DNA from 3 places in the Paenibacillus sp. CR_12 genome. Region 3 is predicted to be linked to each of the others. Evidence: riboswitches for the same ligand, from Rfam matches in the RefSeq annotation. Region 3 holds a riboswitch; each other region holds the start of a gene.

Region 1 (7,960 bases), on a different contig from region 3:
TTCCTATTGAGCGGCTTGCCTGAAATATAGCCGGATTGGTAAATGTTTCGAAAATGGTCGTCCTCCGGAAGCAGCCCTTGCGGGGAAAACAGAAGCACGCCCTGGCCATCCAGTTCAAAATAGTCGGGGCATTCCCACATATAGCCGAAATGCTGAAGCCGGGTTTGTATCTCCCCCTTGAATTCCCAAACCAACAAATCCGAGGATTCATAAACGACAGCCGCACCTGTCTGGTTAACCCTTTGGGCACCGATGACGAACCGGTACTTGTCTTTGTCTTGCCATACTTTCGGATCCCTGAAGTGTTCGGTATATCCGTCCGGCACATGGTCGATCAGCGGCTTATCGAGCTTCGTGATGGATCCGTCGCGGTCCATCACAGCCATGCATTGATAAGATTGCCTGTTCCATTCCTCATCCCGGGCATTCCCGGTATACATGAGGCATAGTTTGCCATCTTTCACGATACCGCTGCCCGAATAAGCGCCATAAGCATCATGCGGGTGACCGGGTTCAATAGCGATGCCTTGGTTCTGCCAAAACACCAGATCTTTCGAGGAAGTATGGTACCAGTATTTCAAGCCGTGAAACGTACCCAGAGGAAACCATTGGTAAAACAAGTGATACTCTCCGTTGTAATAAGAAAATCCATTGGGATCATTCATCAGGCCCATGATGGGCTGCACGTGAAATTTTTGCCTCCATTCGCTTAATCGCACTTTCTTCCTAATGGAGGAAAGCTCTTCGGGAGAAGCCTGATCCAGGCGTCGGTATTTCAGTTCTCTGTCCATATCTCTTCTCCTTATAAATGGGCTTGCTGAAAAATCAAACTGAACATGCTAACACGTGCACGCTACTGTGGTGGAACCGGTTCCAATCAAAGGTAAAAATAATGAACTCAGTTCCAATACCAAGCAAACACTCGGATTGGAACCGGTTCCGTTATTTGAAGTATAAAATACCTAATTCAGATTGTCAACGCTTTCCCGATGAATCATCTCGCAATTCATGACCGTCAGGAAATCCACCGGCTCGTCGTTGACCAGCTTCATAATATGCTGTGCCGCGAGGTGGCCCGCTTGGAAATATCCATATTTCACCGTTGTTAACCCGGGATGAATCACCTCGGTTACGTCGTATCCGCCAAATCCGGTCACGGAAAGTTGGTCGGGAATAGAGATGCCTTTCATGTGCGCCGCTTTCATCACGCCTAGCGCAATGTTGTCCGTGGCGCAGACCACGGCCGTTGGCAGCGTTCGGTGAAGCTCAAACATGGAGCATGCCGTCTTCACACCATCCGACATCTTGAATCCACTCTCATAGAGAACCGCTTCCGCCTCTTCATACTCGCTTACCGCTTTGAGGAACCCTTCCTTCCGCTTGACTCCGACGGCTACGTCCTTTTCCGTCACCCCGATATAGGCAATTTGACGATGTCCCATCGACAGCACGTACCGGCCCATGTCATAACCTGCGGCATAATCGTTATAGATCATGCTGTGGACATGTTCATGCTGTTGTCCGAGCAGAATGACCGGAATGCCGATCTCTTGAATCGCGGCAAGATGGGTTTCCGTCACCTGCGTGGCGAACAGAATAATGCCTGATATTTTTTGTCTGGCGAGATCATACAGCGCTTCGATCTCCCTGGATAAATCCTGGCTTGCGTTGATGATCAGTAGCTGATATCCGTGTTTTCTTAATTCTTCGTCCATGCCGGCGACAGTCTGCGATGCGGAGAAGGAGTCCAGACGCGGCATAATGGTGCCGATCATGCTCGTTTTTTTCGCTTTCAGGCTTTGCGCAAAAGAATTCGGGATATAGCCGGTTTCCTGAATAACCTGCTCAATCTTGCGGCGTGTCGCATGACTGACGGATCCTCCGTTCAAGAAACGGGAGACCGTGCTTTTGGCAACTCCGGCTTTGTGGGCAATATCGGCGATCGTGTTCTTCATGCCAAGATCTCCGGAGCCGTTAGCAGCGCTGCATCGAACGGATCTTTCTCTGGAGCTCCCTGTTGTCCCGCACAACAGGCCATGATTCGTATAAACATGAATCTCTCCCCTTCGTATTTCTCTTATTCCTAACTATACCATGACGTCCAGGGGTCCGTGAAATGCGGGCTCCAAGCCTAGCATTGCATGGTCCATATTTGCAGGCTCTGGCATAAAATGAAAGATTCGAAGGGGATGATTCATGGGTGCAGCCTTGCTTCACATGCAAGTAGTCAAGTGCATTCCCTTAAGCTTGGACGGTTCGCTCGGCCGATTCGACGGTATGCTTCAGCAATGTCGCTATCGTCACGGGGCCGACGCCCGCCGGTACCGGCGTGATTGCGGAAGCCGCCTTGGCACAGGCTTCGTAATCGCAGTCCCCGATATTCCCTTTATTGTAACCGGCGTCCAACACGACGGCACCCGGCTTGATCCAGTCCCCTTGAATGAAATTAGGCTTGCCTACGGCCGCAACCACAATATCCGCTTGGGACACAATCTCCCCAAGGTTCTTCGTTCTCGAATGGCAGATCGTAACCGTGGCGTTGCGATTGAGCAGCATCATCGATACCGGCTTGCCCAGAATCGGACTGCGTCCGACCACCACCGCATGCTTCCCTTCGATCGGCAGGCTGTAATAGTCCATAATCGCGATAATCGCCGCCGGCGTACATGACGGGTAATCGGCGAAACCAAACGCATTTTGCGAGAACCCGAGCGTGGTTACTCCATCCACGTCTTTTTTAATGTCGATGGCATCAAAAGCCGCCCGCTCATCGATATGGTGCGGTACCGGGTGCTGAAGCAGAATACCGTGGACGTTCGGATCCTCGTTCAGTGCTTGAATCGCAGCGATCAGCTCCTCCGTCGTTGTCGATGTCTCCAGCACTACTTTTTTGGATATGATGCCAAGCCGCTCGCACGCATTTCCCTTCATCCGCACATAGGTCGCCGAAGCAGGATCATCGCCAACCAGAATCGTTGCCAGACAAGGGGTTACCCCTTGCTGTTTCAATTCCTGTACCTTCACCGCCAGCTTTGCCTTGATATCATCGGATACTTTTTTTCCATCCAAAATTACGGGTTCCTTACTCATGCTAATCCGCTCCTTCGCCATTGTATTAAAAAACATAAAGAGGCAAGGCGACTCGAACGTCTCCTTACCTCTTGCCCAGGCGTACGGCATATGATCCCATGTGCTCCCTCTTGGTAACCCAAGCTACGCCAGTAACACAGGGATAACTTTTTTTAATATATCACGACTTTGGACTTCGCGCCACCGGCTATGCGGCCGCCCTTTAATCGTAAAGTTTTTGATTTATTGCCTGAAATCACGTATGTTGCCGATGGTACAAGCATAGAATGTCTTAAGAACAATTCGCTCCAGGAGGCCTTGATGAGATATCCGGCGATCTTCAAAATGCTGCCCTTTATACTGCCGCTTGCGTTCGTGATTCCGGTCTTGACGATATGGCTGCAGAGGGACTTAAACCCCATACCCAGCCAAGACCTGCAGCAGGTTAAAACCGTCTTCACGGGCATCTTCCTTGAGGCACTTCCTTTCATTTTGCTTGGAGTGCTGCTGTCGTCCCTTCTGCAGCTGTTCGTACAAGAGCAATGGGTGCGGCGTCTCACGCCGAAGAATCCGATGGTTGGCGTCCTGTTCGCTTCCATGCTCGGCATCCTGTTTCCCATCTGCGAATGCGGGATGATCCCGGTCGTTCGCAGGTTGATGCTGAAGGGGATGCCCGCCTATATCGCCGTCACCTTTATCCTCAGCGGTCCTATTCTGAATCCCATTGTATTCGCATCAACGATCATGGCCTTCCGTTCACATCCCGAAGTGACGATCGGACGAATGGGACTGGCTTTTGCAGTCGCGGTGACGACGGGTTTGCTCGTTTATGTTTTTTCAAGAAGCAGCCCCCTGAAGCGTTCCTTTCAAGAGTTCGCCGAACAGGGCTCCAGCAAGGGGGAACGTTTGTTGCATGAGCATCCCAAAACCTGGAGAAGCATGTTTGTCCACGCCGGAGACGAGCTGATCGAGATGTGCAAATATTTAGTCCTGGGCGCTTTCCTGACGGCCTGCATCCAATCCTTCATTCCGAGGGAGGAGCTGCTGGCTCTGGGGAACGGTCCTGCCGCCTCCTATCTGTTCATGATGGGCTTTGCCTTCATCCTCTCCCTTTGCTCAACTTCGGACGCCTTCGTGGCATCGGCATTCACGCACACCTTTACCGTCGGCCCGCTGGTTTCCTTCCTGGTTCTCGGCCCGATGCTGGATTTCAAAAGCCTGCTCATGCTGTCGGCTACCTTCAAGACCAAATTCGTGATCGGCTTAAGCCTGCTGGTGATTACGCTTGTCTTTATCGGCTCTGTAGCCGTCAACGCGCTATTCGGCGGTTAGGTGTAGTAAACAAACTGGAGTGGCAATACACGAAAACGGTTGGAATAACGGCACCTTCAGGCTGTTATGCCTTCGGATATCCACTTGAGATTGGAGGTGTTCGGGACGTGAAGCCCCGTCTGAGCCTGCGAAGCCACTATATACTGCGATCGCTGCTTATCGCAGCTCTGGCCGCCTATATCATGCATCTGAACGCATCAAATTCGCTGGACTATTACTTGGCTCCCCATATGCAGACCCTGCTTCTGCTCTGTCCGGTGCCGCTGTTGTTCATAGCTTTCGGCATGCTGTGGCACGCCATTGCGGGAGCTTCCGGCGAGGTGTGCGATTGCGAGCACCCCCTGCCCAGCGGACTGATCAAAAACATATCGGTTTACGGGTTATTCACGGTGCCGCTGCTGTTCGGCCTGCTCCTGCCGGACCAAGCCCTCGGCAGCGATATGGCGGCCAAAAAAGGCATGATCTACACCTATCCGAACCCCGATGTTCGCCGTAAAACCGAGGAGCGGAATGCTCCCGCCGTTTCGGGCATGGAGAAGCATGGAACGAATGATGACCTGGCGGCAGCGGAGGACATCGCACTGAACGAGCGTTTTGTTCCCAAAGACATCTACAGCGTGGAATTCGCGGAGCTGGCCAAGCGCTTATATACCTTACCCGTCATCCGAGTGGAGCCGGACATTTTCTCGGAGACCGTTGGGGCCATGGATATGTACAAACAGCATTTTCAAGGAAAGGCCATCACCGTCCAAGGATTTGTTTTCCGCGATGGACATATGAACGAAGACGCCTTCGCCGTCAGCCGCTTCCTCGTGATGTGCTGCACAGCAGACGCCGTCCCGTTCGGGGTCATGGTGCGCGCCGCGAATGCTTCGTCATTCGCGAATGACGCGTGGGTTCAGATCGATGGCACGATCCAGGTCACCACCTCGGACGGTAAGGAAACGCTGCAGATTCAAGCGGAACGGATTCAGCCGATCGAGCAGCCGTCATCCCCTTACATTTTCACGAATCCCGACTCTGTCGCAGAGTTTGATGAACTGTATTCGAATGATATCGAGACCAAGGAGGTAATCAATAAATGAACAAGATACCCGTCGTGCTGATTAGCGGATTTTTGGGGAGCGGCAAAACCACGCTGCTCCTCAGGCTGCTGGCGTATGCCGCCAATCGGCAATGGAGAACCGCCGTCCTGATGAATGAGATGGGCGAACAGGACGTGGATGGCGATATCCTATCCGGTGAAATGCCTGATCTTCCGATCGAGAAGCTGCTTGACGGCTGCATCTGCTGCACCAAACGAGACGAGCTGGGGCAAGCCCTGAAAAGCCTGTTAGATCGGAAGCCCGATCTCGTCTTCATCGAGACGACCGGAGTGGCGAATCCTGAACAGATTCTTGAGGATTTGCAGGATCCGACACTGGTGGATCGAATATCGATCCGTGGCAAAATCGCCTTGGCCGACTGCAGCAAATTCCTCGAGTATAACAGCTTCTTTGCATCCAGTCGCGAGCTGGTCCGTACCCTGCGGGGACAAATCAGCTTCGCGGACCGGATCATCCTGAACAAGGCGGGAGAATGCGAAGAGAAACAGATCCATAAAGTCATTACCTCCATTAGAAAAATCAATACGACGGCAAGCCTGTCCGTAACCGACTACAGCCGTTTGGATGAGCATGAAATGTTTGCGGCCCTTCAGCTAGAGCCAACGGAGAATCATAGCCATTCATCTCATGCTTCCAACCGGCAAGGGAGTCCTGCGGACCGCCTGCAAGGCAGCGCTTGGAGCGGCGAAGAAGATCGGAGCAAGCTGGGGCGCCGCAACCATGAAGGAGCTTTCACTCATAATGAGCATCGCCATGGTCACGGAGAAGAGGCCGGGCATGGCAGCCATTCCTATACCGGCCTGGATACCTTGACTTTATCTGCTCCAACCCCTTTCCCGCTTGAGATCAGCCTCATCGAAACCTTTCTCGCTGCACGCGGTTCCGACCTGCTACGGGCCAAAGGATATATTCAGCTCTCCACGGGTCCCTCCCTGGTTCAGTGGGCAGGTTCACAGCTTGCCATCGAGCCCAGCACGCTGAAGCTGCAGCGCGGCTATCTTACGTTAATCGGCCATCGCCTGGATAAAACGCGCATTGTCCAGCAGTGGGAGGACTTGCTCAGCGGCGTGGTGCAGTGACATTTGAATGCATGCAGGGATATGAATAAAAGATAAGGAGATCCTCAGGGATCTCCTTTTTTTCGGTTCGTTTATGATTAGTCCCTAGGATAATTCACTTCCATAATATCCATAAAAGGAACCTTCGTAATGACGCCGTTCTGTTTCATATGCACCTTCCCTGTGCGGGAGTCCATTTGATCGATTTGTCCGCGGACCGCCTCTTCCCATCCCCAGACCGTCAGTACGATGACCGATTCCTCCTGGTAAGCTTCCGTTAGCTGATTTCCGAGCTCTTCCAGTACAAACTCATCCCTAGTGGGTCGCTTTGGAACTTTTGCTTTTGCCATGATCTTGTCCTCCTGATTTATGTTGTTCATGCGTCAGCATTACATTCTCAATGAAAACGAATCTTTCATCCATTCTATGAATTAGGAATCTACTACCTATTATACATCAAATGCGATTCAGAATTCTCGGGCTCTCCCAGGATTCAGAATATCTGAAGGAACTATGGACTCGATTCGCTTTTTTATACAAAAGACTTGATTTTCAGAAAATAATCCTATATGATTGACCCATCAACCATTGACCAGTCAATGAATTGAAGGAGGTCTTTATCATCTCTACATGCCATACACAAGACCTGCTGTACTTGCTAATGCATCTGAATAAGCACATTGCGACTCGGTTTGAACGATGTGCCGGTGTTAGTCCCAATCGGCTGGAACTCCTCTGCAAACTGACCGGCGGCGAAATTAGCCAGTCGGATCTCCAGAAGGCAGTGTCTATCGATCCAGCTGCGGTGACCCGTCATGTTCAACAGCTGGAAGCGGAAGGATTGCTTCTGCGGACGAGATGCGAGAATGACAACCGGATTACGTTGGTTCAGCTAACTGAAGTGGGCAAAAGTAAAGTCGCAGCGTTTAAGGCGGAGAAAGATCGATTTATGGAGGAACTGCAGGCAGACCTCACGGAATCAGAACGACTTGCGCTTGTTCATGCTTTACAGAAATTGAACAGCCAGATTCAACGGATGAAACACCCAAGCAAAACCGATTAACTTATAGAGACTAAAGGAGAGAATACCATGTCTGTAACGACCCTAAACAATGATTATAAAGAAATTATTACTTCCCGCCGCTCTGTGCGGGTATACGACCCATCGGTCAAAATCAGCCGTGAAGAGATGACTGAAATTTTGGAAGAAGCGACTTTGGCTCCGTCATCCGTTAATCTTCAGCCTTGGAGATTTCTTGTCGTTGATAGCCCGGAAGGAAAAGCGACGCTTGAAGAGCTTGCACCAGGGAACAAAACACAAGTTTCAACTTCTTCGGCAGTCATTGCGGTATTTGGAGATATGAACGCATTCGACAATGCAGATGAAATTATGGG
Region 2 (7,960 bases), on a different contig from region 3:
CGCATGGGTCTAAGAGAGCAAATCAAACGGATGGATCAGAATCAGGCCCAGCTCGTTTCCGGCAGCGGCTGGTTTGATACGCTGGATGGAAAGAGGATGGAGCTTGAATATATGCTGGCAGCCATTCATCAGGGACGCAAATCGTCCATTATGGTCATTTTGAGAGAAGGTACCCCGGATGGAGGCCCCGATCGCGTATATTCCGATGTATTGAACCAGCTTCAGAGCTACGTGACAACAGATCCGTTGACCGAACTGCCCAATCCGGCTACTTTCGAAAAAGAATTGGCGACGGATTGGGAGGAAAGCGTTCAGAACCAGGTTTCTCTGGCCTTGCTGATGGTCGATATCGATGATTTCCGGGTGTATAACACGCTTCATGGTCTATATGGCGGCGATTTATGTTTGCAATGGATTGCCGACGCACTGAAAATCATAGGCGAATACTATGGAGCGGCCATTTCGCGTTACGGCGGCGGAACCTTTATATTGAAGATCAAAGATACCGATCCCGACCAAACCTATGAAGTGGCCGAGAAGATACGTCAAGGCGTCCTGGCGCTCAGCATCCCCAAGGACCGAACGGAGGAAGACGGATTTATGACGGTAAGCGTAGGAGCGGCTTGCCTAACGCCCACCTCCATGCTGAGTCTTTCCCATTTGACTGACGAAACGGAAAAAGCCATGCATATTGCCAAGAGCAAGGGGAAGAACAGAGTCACGCTATATGGATATGAAACGGATTGATGTCCGTTGGAACCAAGAGGAAGTTGGATAATCAAAAGCCTGCAGCTCCATTATGGAGCTGCAGGCTTCTTTGCTGTATTATATCCCTGTACATATGATGCTAAAATGAAGACTGGAGTTGAACGAGTGGAAGTTGGAGGTGTTGCATGACCCGATTGATGCAGCCGCGGAAAGCAGGAAGCAGAAGAAAGCGCGTCTTGTTGAGAGTTTTGCTGGGACTGATAGCCATCATGCTGGTTTATTCGATTAATGTGGGATACACGATTTGGAAATATGCAGGGCGAACGGTGAATATTCCCTCCGATGCAGCGATCGTTCTGGGTGCAGCAGTATGGGAGGGGAGACCTTCGCCTGTGTTTCAGGGGCGCATCGATCATGCGTTATGGCTGTATGATCAACAATACGTAGACAAGCTCATTTTTACAGGGGGACGCGGGTCCGAAGAGGAAGTAGCCGAATCGGAAGCGGCCAAACAATATGCCATCGAACACGGCGTTCCGGAGAGGGACATCCTGGTAGAGACGAGTTCGACGATCACCGAGCAAAACCTGTATTATGCCAACAAGATAGGCGATGCGGCAGGGCTGTCCTCATATATTATCGTGAGCGATCCGCTGCACATGAAGCGGGCGATGGCGATGGCTGAAGATATGGGTCTCGAAGCCAATCCTTCTCCCTCGTCACGGAGCGTTTACCAAAGCGTAAGAAGCAAGCTCCCCTTTTTATGCAGAGAGGTCTTTTATTATATCGGTTATCATCTGGCGAAACCCCTTCGATAAAAGATCCGATAATGCGCAGTTTGCGTGTTAGTCCAGACTTCCGAGATCGTTGGCAAGCATCTGATGGCTTTCCTTATCCGTTACCCTGTCGAGATAACTTGCCGCTTTTTGCTTGGATGCCAATGCAAGCTCCTTGTTCCTCAGAACCAGATAGGCTCTGGCTTCCGCTTCGTATCCGTAACCGATGTAGAAGGGTTCGAGGTTAGCCGATGACCCGATCGTGATGCAGCGCTTGGCATAATGCAGTGCTTGATCGCCCTGACCCGTTACCGCGTATACTCGGGAGAGCTGCCAATACCCGATAGACAGGTTGCGCTCTGTATGATCCGCCACCCGGCTCCAATGCCAAAAGGAAGCATGACACATGTGAATCATGTTCTCTTCGTCTTCCGTCGTCCGCTGCTTCTTCTCCAAGATATCCCAGACCTGATTGAAGCAGTTTATTGCAAATTGTTTATGTAAGTTTGAATCTTGAATGTCCATGCCTATGTCCTCCGATTGTACGCATTATAATGCAGGTAAATGGATCGTAAAGGTTGTCCCATGATCAGGAGTGCTCTCCACGTTCATCGTACCGCCGTGATTATGAATAATATTCTTGGTAATCATGAGACCGAGTCCCGTGCCGGTGTCTTTCGTTGTAAAAAAGGGCTGTCCCAGTGATTGGATCTGATCCTGCGTCATCCCAACTCCTTCATCCTGCACGATAATCTGTACCTCGGGACCGCTGTGCACAATGTCCAAGGTGATGCTTCCCCCGTGATTCATCGCTTCCATCGCGTTTTTCAGCAGATTGATGAACACTTGCTTGAGCTGGTTGACTTCGCCCTGTACATAGATCGGAACCAGTGGATAATGGGGAATGATCTCTATATTCTTGAGAGCGGCTTGCACCTTCATCAGCGTAATGATCTGATCCAGTATGGCCGACACGTCGATGGGTCCGCTCACGTGGGCGCCCTGCGGTTTGGAGAGCACCAAGAGTTCATTGACGATGAGCTCGATGCGTTTGAGCTCCGATTCGATGATTTCAAAATAAAGCTCGTTGCTGCGTTCCGCGGATCGCAATAACTTCACGAATCCATTAATCGATGTCAATGGATTTCGAATTTCATGAGCGATGCCGGCGGCCAATTGGCCGGCGGTCGTCAGCTTCTCGGATTGCATCACGCGGTCCTCTTCCATTCGCTGCTCCGTGATGTCCTTGAAGATGCCGACGGCCGCTTTCTCGCCTTCATATTGTATGATTAACGTGAATCCCGTGACCATCTTCTCCTGCCCGTCCAGACAGCGTATCAGATAATCGACGCTTCCGATTTCTCCGCTCTCGGCATACGTTGCCCTGCGTTTCATCAATGCTTGATGATACGATGCGTCGACGATCACGTCGGTTGAAATGCCCAGCACGTCATGTGAGTGCGTCGCATTGACGAGTCGGAGCGCGGCAGAATTAACATAGTGCACAATGCCTTTTTTAGTTATGAGTACGGAGAGAGGGAGCTCTTCCAGCAGCTGCAGAAACGAATTTTCCTTCTCGTTCAGCTTCTGTTCCTTCTGCTCCAGCTGTTTCATGAGCTGCCTCAGCAGCGATCGATCCTCGAATTGTACCAAGTATCCCTTGGGCCCCCGCTCCGGATCGTGATCAACGCTGCAGCGTGCACTAAGGTATAACTCGCGATCAGACGGATGACGGTAAGCATGTTCAACCGGGGGGACGGATGGCTGATGACCCTGGGCAGCCCTAGCGTTCTGAATCACTCGATTCAATAACTCGCGCAGGCTGTTTTCTTCTTGCGGCGCCCCGGCAGTTAACTCCTGCGGCGAGTAACCCAACAGATCACATAGTGCCGAATTGACCTTAAGAATCGTTCCATCTAGCGATACCAAAGCCATACCGATTACAGATTGTTCGAAGGCAAAATCATGATTAGGGGTGGAATAGGGCAGCACTGCAAGTCTCCTTTCAAATTTCTGGGAGGAATTGAATGTACCCATATTATAAGTGGGGCGATTTCATTCATCAATCCTTTAAAGCGATAGATTTAAGCAGGATTTCTTTTTTTGCGTAAAATGTCAGTATCATCCATCCCATCATCTGCTGATTGAAAGCATGTGCGCCCTATCGCATCCGAATCATCCATTCAAGAAAGGCAAGGCAGCGTATGCGCCCCGCCACTCTTGAGGAGAAATCTATTACGTCCACGATTTAAAGTTTCTCAGTTTTTGAGTGCTTGATCCAAGGATAGCTTGAGCTCATCCGTAATGGTGCCCATCGGCAGGCGCAGGGTGTCGGATGAGATAAGGCCTTGCTTGGCAAGCAGCCATTTTAGCGGAGCGGGATTGGATTCTGCGAACAACTGATGAATAACGGGAAGCAGCACTTCAAACTCCTTTTCGGAACGAGAATAATCCCCTTGGGCAGCTAATTGATACACACGAATAAAAGCCTCGGTATTCACATTGGCCGACGCCAAAATGCCCCCGGATGCACCATGACGCAGCATCTCATGAAAGCGGACATCGTCCCCGCATAGAACAGGCTTCGTATCGTATGGAGACAAGCTTCTCATAAGCTCCGTACTCGCAGTGCTGTCCTTCATTCCGATGACACCGGGGATCTCCATGATTCTTCGAATGGCATCAACCGGTAAGGAAATTCCAGTGCGCGAAGGAACTTCGTACAAAATAACCGGTATCCCCACCTCTGCGACTTTGCAGAAATGTTGTATAATGCCCTCAATCGAAGGGCGGCTGTAATACGGCGTGACCACCAATACCGCGTCTGCCCCGATATGTCCTGCCCATTCCGTCCGCTTCATGCTGGAGAACGTATCGTTGGTACCCGTACCAATAATGACCGGCAATTGCCGTCCGTCCAGACCTTTTCGCGTTTCCTCCACCACCTGAACGACCTCTTCCCAAGTTACCGTCGGCGCCTCTCCGGTCGTACCGTTGATGATCAATCCTTGAATGTCATGGGATAACAAATTCTCCAAATAACGATGATAAGACGGAACATCCAATGCGTATTCATGTGAAAAGGGAGTGACCACCGGAACATAAATACCTCTCAAATCTTGCGGACTCAACATGATCTTTCCTCCATTTCATGAATTGTGGCTTTACTTTACCATGGGAATCGGAATCGGTGTTATCTATAATAATAGATAGTTATTATCAATATTATTGATGAGGAGAAAGCGATGGAACTGATCTATCTGCAAACCTTCAGGGAGGTTGCTGTTCGAAAGAGCTTTACTAAAGCTGCTGACGAATTGGGTTATGCACAATCCAGCGTTACCACCCAGATTCAGAAGCTGGAGAAGGAATACGGCGTCAAGCTGTTTGAACGGTATGGCAGAGGCCTGCGCCTGACGAAGTCAGGGGAGGAGCTGTTCAAGTATGCTGTCCAAATGCTGGATCTGTTCCAGCAGTCTAAGGAAAAGCTGACGAAACAAGGCGGGGGCATCTTATCGATTGGAACGATCGATTCGCTTGCCGCATATTTTCTTCCATCCGTCCTTCATCGGCTAAGACAGGAGCATGAAGATCTTGCCATCCGCTTGCAAACGGATCGTGAAGATAGCATCGTCAGTAAGGTAAGAGAGGGCGAGTACGATCTCGGGCTTATTCTGGAGAACAAACCGGAAGACACTTCATTGAATTGGATCTCGATCCGGGAAGAGCCCCTCCATTTGATTGCCCATCCGGATCATCCGCTTCGCTGGTTGCCCGTCATCGAGCTGGAGCATCTGGCTGATTACGAATGGATTATGACCGAGGATACTTGCAATTACCGAATCATGTTGGAAAAAGTGCTGCGCGCCAGCGGAGCTCCCGTCCGTATTGGTTTGGAATTGGGCAACCCCGAGGCAATAAAAAGATATATCATGTCCGGCACCGGCATCTCCCTATTGCCGAGAATGGTAGCAGAGGAGGAAATCAAGAGGGGAGAGCTGGCGGTTCTTCCCTTTCAACACCCTGACATTCGACTGGACATCCAGATTGTCGTTCATCCTAAGAAGTGGCTGTCACACTCGCTTCAGGATATGATCGAAATGTTGAAGTCTAAATCCTAAGGACGCAGGCTGATATTGCATTTAACGAAAAGATTCAGTATCATTTATGTAACAATGTATAGGTTTATGTGTGACTGGCGTAGCATGGGGGAACCATGAGGGAGCACATGAATGACAACGGCCGTACGCCTGGGCAGAGGTAAGGGAGTTTATTTCCCTTACCTCTTTATTATTTTCTTGGGCTTCTATCGTCTCTGAAACTATGAAAAGGGGATAAAACAACGATGTTCAAAACGAAAAAAATATTGCTGCTGGGATCCGGAGAACTAGGGAAAGAAGTCGTAATTGAAGCACAACGATTGGGTGTCCAAACCGTTGCCGTCGATCGTTATGCCGATGCTCCTGCCATGCACGTTGCCGATCACAGCCATGTGATCGATATGCTGGACGGAGAGAAGCTGCGCGCTATTATTGAGTTGGAAAAGCCGGACCTGATCGTTCCGGAGATTGAAGCGCTGGCTACTGCGGAGCTGGTGAAGCTGGAGGATGAGGGGTTTCGGGTGATTCCTACCGCCAGAGCCGCAAAGCTTACGATGGACCGTGAGGGGATCCGCCGGTTGGCATCAGAGGAGTTGGGACTGCCGACTGCGGACTATCGATTTGCCGATACCTATGAGGAATTCAAGCAGTCTGTCCTGGACATGGGTTTTCCGTGCGTGATCAAACCGTTGATGAGCTCCTCCGGCAAAGGTCAAAGCGTGTGCCGTTCGGAAGGGGATATCGAGTCCTGCTGGAACATCGCCATGGAAGGCGGCCGCGTTCAGAACGGAAGGGTGATCATTGAGGAATTCATTTCATTCCAGTCGGAAATCACGCTTCTGACCGTCCGCTCCGTCAATGGAACAAGCTTCTGTGCGCCGATCGGGCATATTCAGGAAAGCGGAGATTATATCGAATCGTGGCAGCCGCACGACATGTCTGAAGCGCAAATCGAGGAAGCTAAATATATTGCGCGGAAGATTACCGACGAGCTTGGCGGATACGGCTTGTTCGGCGTTGAATTATTTTTGGCCGAGGATAAGGTGTACTTCAGCGAGGTATCCCCGCGTCCGCATGATACTGGGCTGGTTACGCTGGTCACGCAAAATCTATCCGAATTTGCGCTTCATGTCCGTGCCATTCTCGGGTTTCCGATACCAGAGATCGAATTGATCACGCCGGGAGCCAGCCGCCCCCTGAAAGCCGGCCGAGAGCTGGAAGACTATACGATTACAGGCGCCGATCAAGCGCTGGCCGTTCCGAATACGCAGCTTCGCATGTTCGGCAAACCGGTAACCAAGGTCGGAAGACGAGTAGCAGTCGCGCTGTCAACCGCCGGCGATGTCGAAGAAGCGCGGTCACGTGCGAAGCTGGCCTTGGATAAGCTTGCCGTCGAAGAGGCATAAACATCGGAATTCCATAGGGATATCACATGTCATCATGTTGAAAAGGCCAACCGAAATGACCGGTTGGCCTTTTCAGTTATAGAGAAATCAGGGATCCAAATCGGGTACAGACTCTTCGAATGACGAGTACTTGCTTTTAGTTTTGATTTCGGGAATAAATAGGAGAAATTTATGTTCTTTCATGATAAGATACACAAGAATACAAACGACCCTCACCCATTATAATGTTTCCATTCGATGCGATAAGCGCTGTTTGAAGCATAATATTTCAAATAAATCTTTAGAGGAACGTTTATTGACGGCATAGGAGAATCTACATGAGAGACATGACGCAAGGAAGTCCGATCAAGCTGATTATCATGTTTACCATCCCGCTTTTGATCGGTAATATTTTTCAACAATTTTACAACATGGCAGACACCCTAATCGTGGGACGTACCATAGGCGTAAACGCACTTGCAGCCGTTGGCTCGACAGGCAGCATTTTGTTTTTTGTCATCGGCTTTGCCCAAGGCTTGACGGCTGGCTTGTCTATCATAACGGCACAGCGTTTTGGAGCTAAGGATATCGCAGGCGTCCGCAAAAGCGTGGGAACGAGTGTATGGATCAGTCTGGTGTTCACGGTATTCCTCACCATCGTGAGCGTTATATTTACGAGACCCGTCCTCGTCATGATGAACACCCCTGCCGAAATTTTGGATGATGCGTATTCGTATCTGATCGTCATTAACTGGGGCGTCGGCGCGGCCGTTCTGTTTAATTTGCTGGCTAACCTGCTCCGCGCTCTCGGCGACAGCCGGACGCCGCTTCTCTTCCTGGTCGTTGCAAGCATACTGAACATCGTGCTCGACCTCTTATTCATTCTCGTATTTAAGATGGGAGTAGCCGGAGCCGGACTTGCCACGGTTGTATCGCAGCTGTTCTCCTGCCTGCTCTGTCTGATCTACATTCATAAGAAGGTCCCGCTCCT
Region 3 (7,960 bases):
GACAAAACTGGTGGTGCGTCCTGTTCCCGCCGCTTTGCTTCATCGACGGCGGCAGCGGGGATGCGGCAGCTCAGCCTGTCGAGAAGGGGATCCAAACGGTGTCCGCCGATGCGGGCGACGCTTCTCCGGAGGAAGCGCCGAAGAAGGCAAGCGAAAGCGAGCCGGAGGTCCGCTTCTTCCTGTGGGATATGTTCCTGGGCCTCTGGAATTGGGTGGCGAGCTTATTCTAGGATGATCCCGCGTATTGATTTCCAATACGGACAGGGTATGATAAACTTGGATGAAGAAGTACGTGTTCAAAAAGGTGGATTTTCAGCACCGAGAAGGTTGGATGAAGCTAGGGACTGAGGAGTGGAGCGTACGTTTTGGGTACGTGAGCACCGGAAGGCCCGGCTGAATTCAAGATTCGATGCCGAGCTGCTTCTTGATTCGCTTCGTGTTAGATATAGGATTTATAAGTTATCAACGGAGTTGATGAAATTCTATATCGCAAGAAAACCTACCTATGCATCGCGGTCGCTCATCCTTGAAGTGGCTTCGATGAGGGGTTTTCTTATCAAAAGCGGACTTTTTGAACAACCTCTAGAAGAGTGCTTTCTCTTTGGCGCGACCGGTTTCCATGGGAACCGGCACGGGACTGAAGAACGAGAAGCGCTTTTTCTTTTGGAGTATAGGCAAAACGCGTTTGGATGTTTATATATTTCATATACAGAAAGCTTGGGATAGGTATGGAACAGAACGGAAATGACAAGGAACGCAACCTGCAGCGGGAACAAGGCTCCCGGAATGCTGCATCGAAGCCAACCAAAGTGTGGCACGTCTTAAGCTCCCTCTCCAAGGAGAGCCTCGGGTCCGAGAAGGAAGCGAAGCAGGCGCTGCACGAAGCAGGCCAGGTGCTTGCACAGGGCGGTACGGTGGCTTTTCCGACGGAAACGGTGTACGGACTTGGTGCTGACGCCGGCAATACGGAGGCGGTCGAGCGCATCTTCGCCGCCAAAGGTCGGCCATCGGACAATCCGTTGATCGTGCATATCTCGGAGCTGGCTCAGCTTGACGGCTTGGTCCAGCAGGTGAACGAGACGGAGCGGGCGCTGATGGCGTCGTTCTGGCCCGGACCGCTGTCGCTGGTGCTGCCCGTGAAACCGGGCGCCGTATCGCCTCGCGTGACGGCCGGGCTCGATACGGTTGCCGTGCGGATGCCGGATCACCCCGTGGCGCTGGCTCTGATCAGCGCCGCCGGTTGTCCGCTTGCCGCACCGAGCGCGAATCGCTCCGGCCGGCCAAGCCCGACGCTGGCCAGCCATGTGCTGGAGGATCTGGCGGGGGCGATCGACGGCGTGCTCGACGGCGGCCCGGCCGGGGTGGGCGTCGAGTCGACGGTGGTGCAGGTCGGCGAAGACGGTGCCGTCACGGTGCTCCGCCCGGGCGGCGTCACGGCCGAGCAGCTTGCCGCGGTGGCGGCAAGCGTGCGCCAGGACCCGGCGCTGCAGCGCGCCGCCGGGGAGGCGGAGAGCCCGGCGCCGCGCTCGCCGGGCATGAAGTACACGCACTACGCACCGAAGGGTGCGATGTGCGTGGTGCAGGGCCCGCGTGCCGAAGCGGTGTCGGCACGCATCGCGGCCGAGCTCGAGGCGGCGGCCCGGCGCGGGGAGGTGACCGGCGTGCTGTCGTTCGACGAGCACATCGGTCGCTACCGCGCGGACGTTGCCGTCTCGCTCGGCAGCCTGGCCGCGCCGGAGGAAGCGGCCCGCCGGCTGTACGCCGGCCTGCGCCGCTTCGATGAAGAAGGCGCGACTTTCATCCTGGCCGAAGCGTGCCCGGAGCAGGGGCTTGGCGCAGCCGTCATGAACCGGCTGCTGAAGGCCGCGGGACATCACATCATCCACGTCAATGCCGATGCTGATTGAACGGTTTTAGCATGATTTCCCCCTTGTCCGCATATGGTGTACAAGACCATGGGACTTGGGGGAATGGGGATGTTGGAGGCGTCTGTCCAATCGGGACAGCTTGCGGCGATTCTGCTGATGGCGGTTGCACTCGGGCTAGACGCATTTTCGCTTGGCATCGGAGTCGGAATGAGAGGCGGCATGCGCTTAGGCCATATGCTGGGCATCAGCTTCATGATCGCAATGTTTCACATGCTAATGCCGCTGGCGGGCTTGTTTGCCGGCCGCTATGTAGGTATGCTGCTGGGTCACGTCACAGGGCTTGCAGCCGGCGGGCTGCTCCTCCTGCTGGGCGGGCATATGCTGTATAATTCTTGGCGGGGCGGGGAAGGTCAGCGCATTCATCCTACCGCGTTCTTGGGCATGCTGCTGTTTTCGCTCAGCGTCAGCATCGACTCCTTCTCGGTAGGCGTTTCGCTCGGGATGTTCGTGGATGATGTGCTGCTGATCGTGATCTCCTTCGGTGTCGTGGGCGGTTTGCTGTCCATTCTTGGCCTGCTGCTCGGCCGTCAGGCGAGCAACAAGCTGGGGGAGTACGGCGAGATGCTGGGCGGACTGATTTTGATCATCTTTGGCGTGATGTTTATCTTTTGATGCAATATTTGTTACAATAATCCCAAAACAACCTACAACGGGAGGTACGGGACCGTGAAAAATATATTGTTTGTCTGCACGGGGAATACCTGCCGCAGCCCGATGGCGGAAGGGATGCTGCGCAAGCTCGCCAAACAGCGGGGCATTCCCCTGGAAACGCAATCCGCCGGCGTCTCGGCCGTGGACGGCATGCCGGTATCCCGTCATGCGGAATCGATACTGCGGGACCAGGATATTCAAGATCGTTTGGTATCTAAGCCGCTGACCGCGAATCTTGTGGAATGGGCAGACCTGATTCTGACGCTGACCCAGTCGCATAAGCAGTATGCGATTCGGCAGTTCCCGCATGCGGCCGACAAGATGCACACGCTGAAGGAGTTTGTGGAGGATGACCGGCGGGTGCTGGATGATCTGCGGGAGCAGGACAGCCTGTACGCGACGCTTGAGCTGGCCAGATCGCTGGGCCGCGATGTCAGCGACCGCGACCGGGAGCGTCTGATCGAGCTGCGCCAGCGCATTCCGAGCTTCGATATCTCCGATCCTTTCGGCGGCTCGCGGGAGGAATACGAGGCGACGGCGGCGGAGATTCGGACGGCGCTCTTCCGCCTGCTGGACAAGCTGGAAGCGGATCAGCATAAATAGGATTGGGTTCCACGGAAGCGAAGAGTGAATCTGGATCCGGGCTCAATCTGGCTAAAAAAGCCGCTTGCCTTTCGCAGGGTATTGCTTTAAGATGAAGGTGAAAAACATGAATCCGATGTAACTGGCGACGAAGTGGATGAAACCACGATGGAGCATCGGAATATACGGCCGGTCGCCTGGGCAAAGAGCATTTGGAGCACAATACGTGCGCCGACTGCTCTTTTTTCGTCTTTTGCGTGGAGTTTGGGTTATAATGAAACAAGCTAAAACGCAAAAGCGAACATTCGAGGGGGTTTTTCATAGATGAAAATTGCATTGGGTACCGATCATGCCGGCATTCGTCTGAAAGAGGAGATCGTGGAGGTCATTCGGGGTCTTGGACACGAGGTGGAGGATCTTGGCTGCGGCTGTTCCGATTCCGTGGATTATCCCGATTACGCGCTTCCGGTGTGCGAGAAGGTGGTCTCGGGTGAAGCGGATCGGGGCATTCTGATCTGCGGAACGGGAATCGGCATGAGCATTGCCGCCAACAAGGTGCCGGGCATCCGCTGCGCGCTGACGCATGATGTATTTTCGGCCAAAGCCACGCGTGAGCATAATGACAGCAACGTGATTGCGCTGGGCGAGCGCGTCGTCGGCCCCGGGCTTGCTGCCGAGATCGTCAGCGCATGGCTGACAACGGATTTCAGCCAGGGCGAACGCCATGTCGGCCGCGTGAACAAGATCAAGGCCATCGAGGAGCGTTACCTGAAGAGCGAATCGCGATAGGTCGACGCGTAAGCTGCTGCGGTTATTGCGTATGGAATGAAGCATCTTCTGTGAAAAAATTCATCGGGAGGACTGTGACATGACGGATATCTCCAAGGTTTCCTTGAGCGAACAGACGGCGCGGATCGTCCGCGAGCTGGCCGAAGCGGCAGCCTTAGGACCGGGCAAGGTGCTGGTCATCGGAGCCAGCACCAGTGAAGTGGTCGGACGCCGGATCGGCACGGGCGGCGCTCTTGAAACGGCGCAGCAGCTTCTTCAGGGCATTGCCGAGGTTCAAGCGGAATTCAGCTTCGCTGTAGCCTATCAATGCTGTGAGCATTTGAACCGGGCGCTAGTCATGGAGCGGGGGCTGCTTGAAGAGCTGCGCCTGACGGAAGTGGCGGCTGTACCGATTCCGGGGGCGGGAGGCTCCATGGCCTCGGCGGCGTATCGGAGTATGAAGGAGCCCTGCCTTGCGGAATCCATTGAGGCCCATGCGGGTGTCGATATCGGCGAGACGCTGATCGGCATGCATTTGCGAAGAGTGGCGGTTCCGTTCAGGCCGAGCGAGCGTTATATCGGCGATGCGCGCGTAACGGCGGCTTACACCCGGCCGAAGCTGATCGGCGGAGAACGCGCCGTGTACCGGCTTGAGCAGCGGGATGATTCCACGCTGTGCGATTGATTCGAATGAGAGCCCGCTTTAGTCATTAGGTAAACTTGTAGTCTTGACTTGGCAAGAGAAAATAACGATTGATTATGGGAGGATATGAACATGATGGAACATTTGCGGAAGAATGACCCGGCTGTATTGGAAGCGATGGATTTGGAACTGAAGCGTCAACGCAGCAACATTGAGCTGATTGCCTCCGAGAACATCGTCAGCGAAGCGGTTATGGAAGCCATGGGGACGGTGCTGACGAATAAATATGCGGAAGGCTACCCTGGCAAGCGTTATTACGGCGGCTGTGAGCGAGTGGATATCGTGGAGGATATCGCCCGTGACCGCGCGAAGGAATTGTTCGGTGCCGAGCATGCCAACGTTCAGCCGCACTCCGGCGCCCAAGCGAACATGGCGGTGTATTTGGCTGCGCTCAAGCCTGGAGATACCGTGCTCGGCATGAACCTGGCCCACGGCGGCCATTTGACTCACGGAAGCCCGGTTAACGCGTCCGGCCTTCTGTACAATTTCGTTGCATACGGCGTGCAGGAAGACACGTTCCTTATCGATTACGACGAAGTCCGCAAAGCGGCTTTCAAACACCGTCCTCGTCTGATCGTGGCGGGTGCAAGTGCATATCCTCGCATTATTGATTTCGAGAAGCTTGCTGCCATCGCGAACGACGTAGGCGCATTGTTCATGGTCGATATGGCTCATATTGCGGGTCTTGTTGCCGCGGGTCTTCACCCGAATCCGGTTCCGCATGCCCATTTCGTAACCACCACGACGCACAAGACTCTTCGCGGACCTCGCGGCGGCATGATCCTGTGCAAGAAGGCATGGGCACAGGCGATCGACAAAGCGGTGTTCCCAGGCTCCCAGGGCGGACCGCTCATGCATGTCATTGCTTCCAAGGCCGTTGCGCTTGGCGAAGCATTGGATCCGTCCTTCAAGACGTATGCAGAGAACGTCGTGAAGAACGCGAAAGTGCTGGCTGACACCCTGATCGAGGAAGGCCTGAACATCGTTTCCGGCGGAACCGATAACCATCTGATGCTGGTCGATACCCGCAATCTGGACATCACCGGCAAAGACGCAGAGAAGGTGCTGGATTCCATCGGGATTACCGTCAACAAGAACGCCATCCCGTTTGATCCGACGAGCCCGTTTGTCACGAGCGGTATCCGTATCGGTACGCCGGCAGTAACCTCCCGCGGCATGGATGAGCAGGCGATGGTGAAAATCGCGAAGATTATTGCCATGACCTTGAAGCAGCCTAAAGACGAAGCAACGCTGGAAAAAGCGGGCCGTTTGGTGGCTGAGCTTACGGATCAATATCCTCTTTATGCCGAAATGAAATATTAATCACAGTTTCGTCAGCATAAGAGGCCTATGATAAGAGGACCCCACCTGAAGGTGGGGTCCTCTTTTAGGAGCTGTCACATTCTGGCCAGATTGCTATGCTCGCATGCTCCCGGTCGGGTCGCTTGGCGGTGAGGATCAATATAGGCGAAAATGGAAAACCTAGGTGCAGGGCTGACGAAGATCCGGTTATAAGGTCAAAACTCACGGAAATAAACATGACTCGTGCAGGTGTCAATTGACTAGAGGGAATGATATAATAGACAGGATTTATGGAGCTCACAAGTATTTACGCCCATATTGAAATAACATTTGCATTCAAACCGGAGGGACCAGACATGGGAAAATTGGTGATTTGTGATCACCCGTTGATTCAACACAAACTTACATTTATACGCGATATGCGGACTAACACAAAAGACTTTCGCGAATTGGTAGACGAAGTCGCGACTTTGATGGCTTATGAAATTACGCGGGAGGTTCCTCTTGAATCGATATCTGTTCAGACGCCGGTAGCCGAAACCCAAGGGAAAGTCATTTCCGGCCGGATGCTCGGCCTCGTGCCGATCCTGCGTGCGGGTCTTGGCATGCTGGACGGCGTGGTCAAGCTGCTTCCCGCTGCCAAGGTAGGGCATGTCGGATTGTTCCGCGACCCGGAAACGCTTCAGCCCGTGGAATATTATACGAAGCTTCCAACCGACGTGACGGAGCGGGAATTGATCGTCATCGATCCGATGCTGGCAACGGGCGGATCGGCCATCGCTGCAATCGACGTGCTGAAGAAGCGCGGCTGCACCCAGATCAAGATGATGAATCTCGTGGCTGCGCCGGAAGGCGTAAAGGCCGTGCATGACGTCCATCCGGACGTGGATATTTACGTTGCTGCTCTGGATGAAGGGCTCAACGACCACGGCTACATCGTACCGGGCCTGGGTGATGCAGGAGATCGGCTGTACGGCACGAAATAAGAGCCGAGCCAGTCATTCGTACGACTTGAATTGAAAAAACAAGCATGCAAAGAGGGGTAATTTCAAACATGTCAAAAGTGAAAGTGATGACGATATTTGGGGTCCGCCCCGAAGCGATCAAGATGGCGCCGCTTATTCTGGAACTTCAGCGCCATCCGGAGCATATCGAATCGGTGGTTTGTGTAACTGCGCAGCATCGGCAAATGCTGGATCAGGTGCTTGACGTGTTCAAGATTGTTCCGGACTACGACTTGGACGTGATGAAAGACCGTCAAACGCTGAACGAGATCACCGTACGCGTTCTGGAGGGGCTTGAGCCTGTCCTGCGCGAGGCCAAGCCGGATATCGTGCTCGTGCACGGCGACACGCTGACAACGTTCCTGGCCAGCTATGCAGCCTTCCTGCAGCAGATTCAGGTCGGCCATGTAGAGGCGGGTCTTCGCACATGGAACAAGCTGAATCCTTATCCTGAAGAAATGAACCGTCAGCTGACCGGCGTGCTGGCCGATCTGCACTTTGCGCCGACGGACTGGTCTGCCGAGAATCTCCGCAAGGAGAATAAGCCGGAATCCAGCATTTACGTGACGGGCAACACCGCTACGGACGTGTTCCAGTATACGGTTCGGGAAGGATATACCCATCCGGTTCTGGATTGGGCACAGGGCAAGCGCCTGATCCTGATGACGGCGCACCGCCGCGAATCCCAAGGGGAGCCGCACCGTCAGATTTTTGAAGCGGTGAAGCGCATTGCCGACGAGTTCGAGGATATCGCCATCGTCTACCCTGTGCATCCGAGCCCTGCCGTCAAAGAGCCGGCTCACCGCATTTTGGGGAACCACCCGCGCATCAAGCTGATTGAACCGCTGGATGTCGTGGATATGAACAATATTTACACCCGTACGCATTTCATCATTACGGATTCGGGCGGCATGCAAGAGGAGGCTCCGTCCTTCGGCGTGCCGACGCTGGTGCTTCGGGACACGACGGAACGTCCGGAGGGCATTGAAGCCGGCACCCTGGAGCTGGTAGGCACCCAGGAA

The links. A riboswitch is a leader RNA that binds a small molecule or an ion and turns the genes downstream of it on or off. The one in region 3 is predicted to bind ZMP and ZTP.
Region 1: another riboswitch for ZMP and ZTP. It lies ahead of RB297_RS07930 (bifunctional 5,10-methylenetetrahydrofolate dehydrogenase/5,10-methenyltetrahydrofolate cyclohydrolase); the one in region 3 lies ahead of rpiB (ribose 5-phosphate isomerase B).
Region 2: another riboswitch for ZMP and ZTP. It lies ahead of purT (phosphoribosylglycinamide formyltransferase 2); the one in region 3 lies ahead of rpiB (ribose 5-phosphate isomerase B).

The regions. Positions count from the first base shown of each region.
Region 1 is NZ_JAVFHO010000002.1:941,588-949,547, forward strand. It holds gene RB297_RS07920 (glycoside hydrolase family 32 protein) at 1-791, opposite strand, end outside; gene RB297_RS07925 (LacI family DNA-binding transcriptional regulator) at 963-1,955, opposite strand; gene RB297_RS07930 (bifunctional 5,10-methylenetetrahydrofolate dehydrogenase/5,10-methenyltetrahydrofolate cyclohydrolase) at 2,242-3,090, opposite strand; ZMP/ZTP riboswitch at 3,157-3,236, opposite strand; gene RB297_RS07935 (permease) at 3,391-4,401, shown strand; gene RB297_RS07940 (TIGR03943 family putative permease subunit) at 4,509-5,486, shown strand; gene RB297_RS07945 (CobW family GTP-binding protein) at 5,483-6,586, shown strand; gene RB297_RS07950 (YolD-like family protein) at 6,664-6,915, opposite strand; gene RB297_RS07955 (MarR family winged helix-turn-helix transcriptional regulator) at 7,227-7,628, shown strand; gene RB297_RS07960 (nitroreductase family protein) at 7,656-7,960, shown strand, end outside.
Region 2 is NZ_JAVFHO010000002.1:771,460-779,419, reverse strand. It holds gene RB297_RS07125 (diguanylate cyclase domain-containing protein) at 1-747, shown strand, start outside; gene RB297_RS07120 (YdcF family protein) at 894-1,526, shown strand; gene RB297_RS07115 (hypothetical protein) at 1,554-2,009, opposite strand; gene RB297_RS07110 (ATP-binding protein) at 2,034-3,476, opposite strand; gene dapA (4-hydroxy-tetrahydrodipicolinate synthase) at 3,743-4,618, opposite strand; gene RB297_RS07100 (LysR family transcriptional regulator) at 4,730-5,605, shown strand; ZMP/ZTP riboswitch at 5,666-5,747, shown strand; gene purT (phosphoribosylglycinamide formyltransferase 2) at 5,830-6,990, shown strand; gene RB297_RS07090 (MATE family efflux transporter) at 7,308-7,960, shown strand, end outside.
Region 3 is NZ_JAVFHO010000006.1:156,630-164,589, reverse strand. It holds gene spoIIR (stage II sporulation protein R) at 1-230, shown strand, start outside; gene RB297_RS22400 (L-threonylcarbamoyladenylate synthase) at 729-1,907, shown strand; gene RB297_RS22395 (manganese efflux pump MntP) at 1,977-2,540, shown strand; gene RB297_RS22390 (low molecular weight protein arginine phosphatase) at 2,595-3,182, shown strand; ZMP/ZTP riboswitch at 3,290-3,371, shown strand; gene rpiB (ribose 5-phosphate isomerase B) at 3,486-3,950, shown strand; gene RB297_RS22380 (TIGR01440 family protein) at 4,030-4,614, shown strand; gene RB297_RS22375 (serine hydroxymethyltransferase) at 4,705-5,955, shown strand; gene upp (uracil phosphoribosyltransferase) at 6,291-6,920, shown strand; gene wecB (non-hydrolyzing UDP-N-acetylglucosamine 2-epimerase) at 6,989-7,960, shown strand, end outside.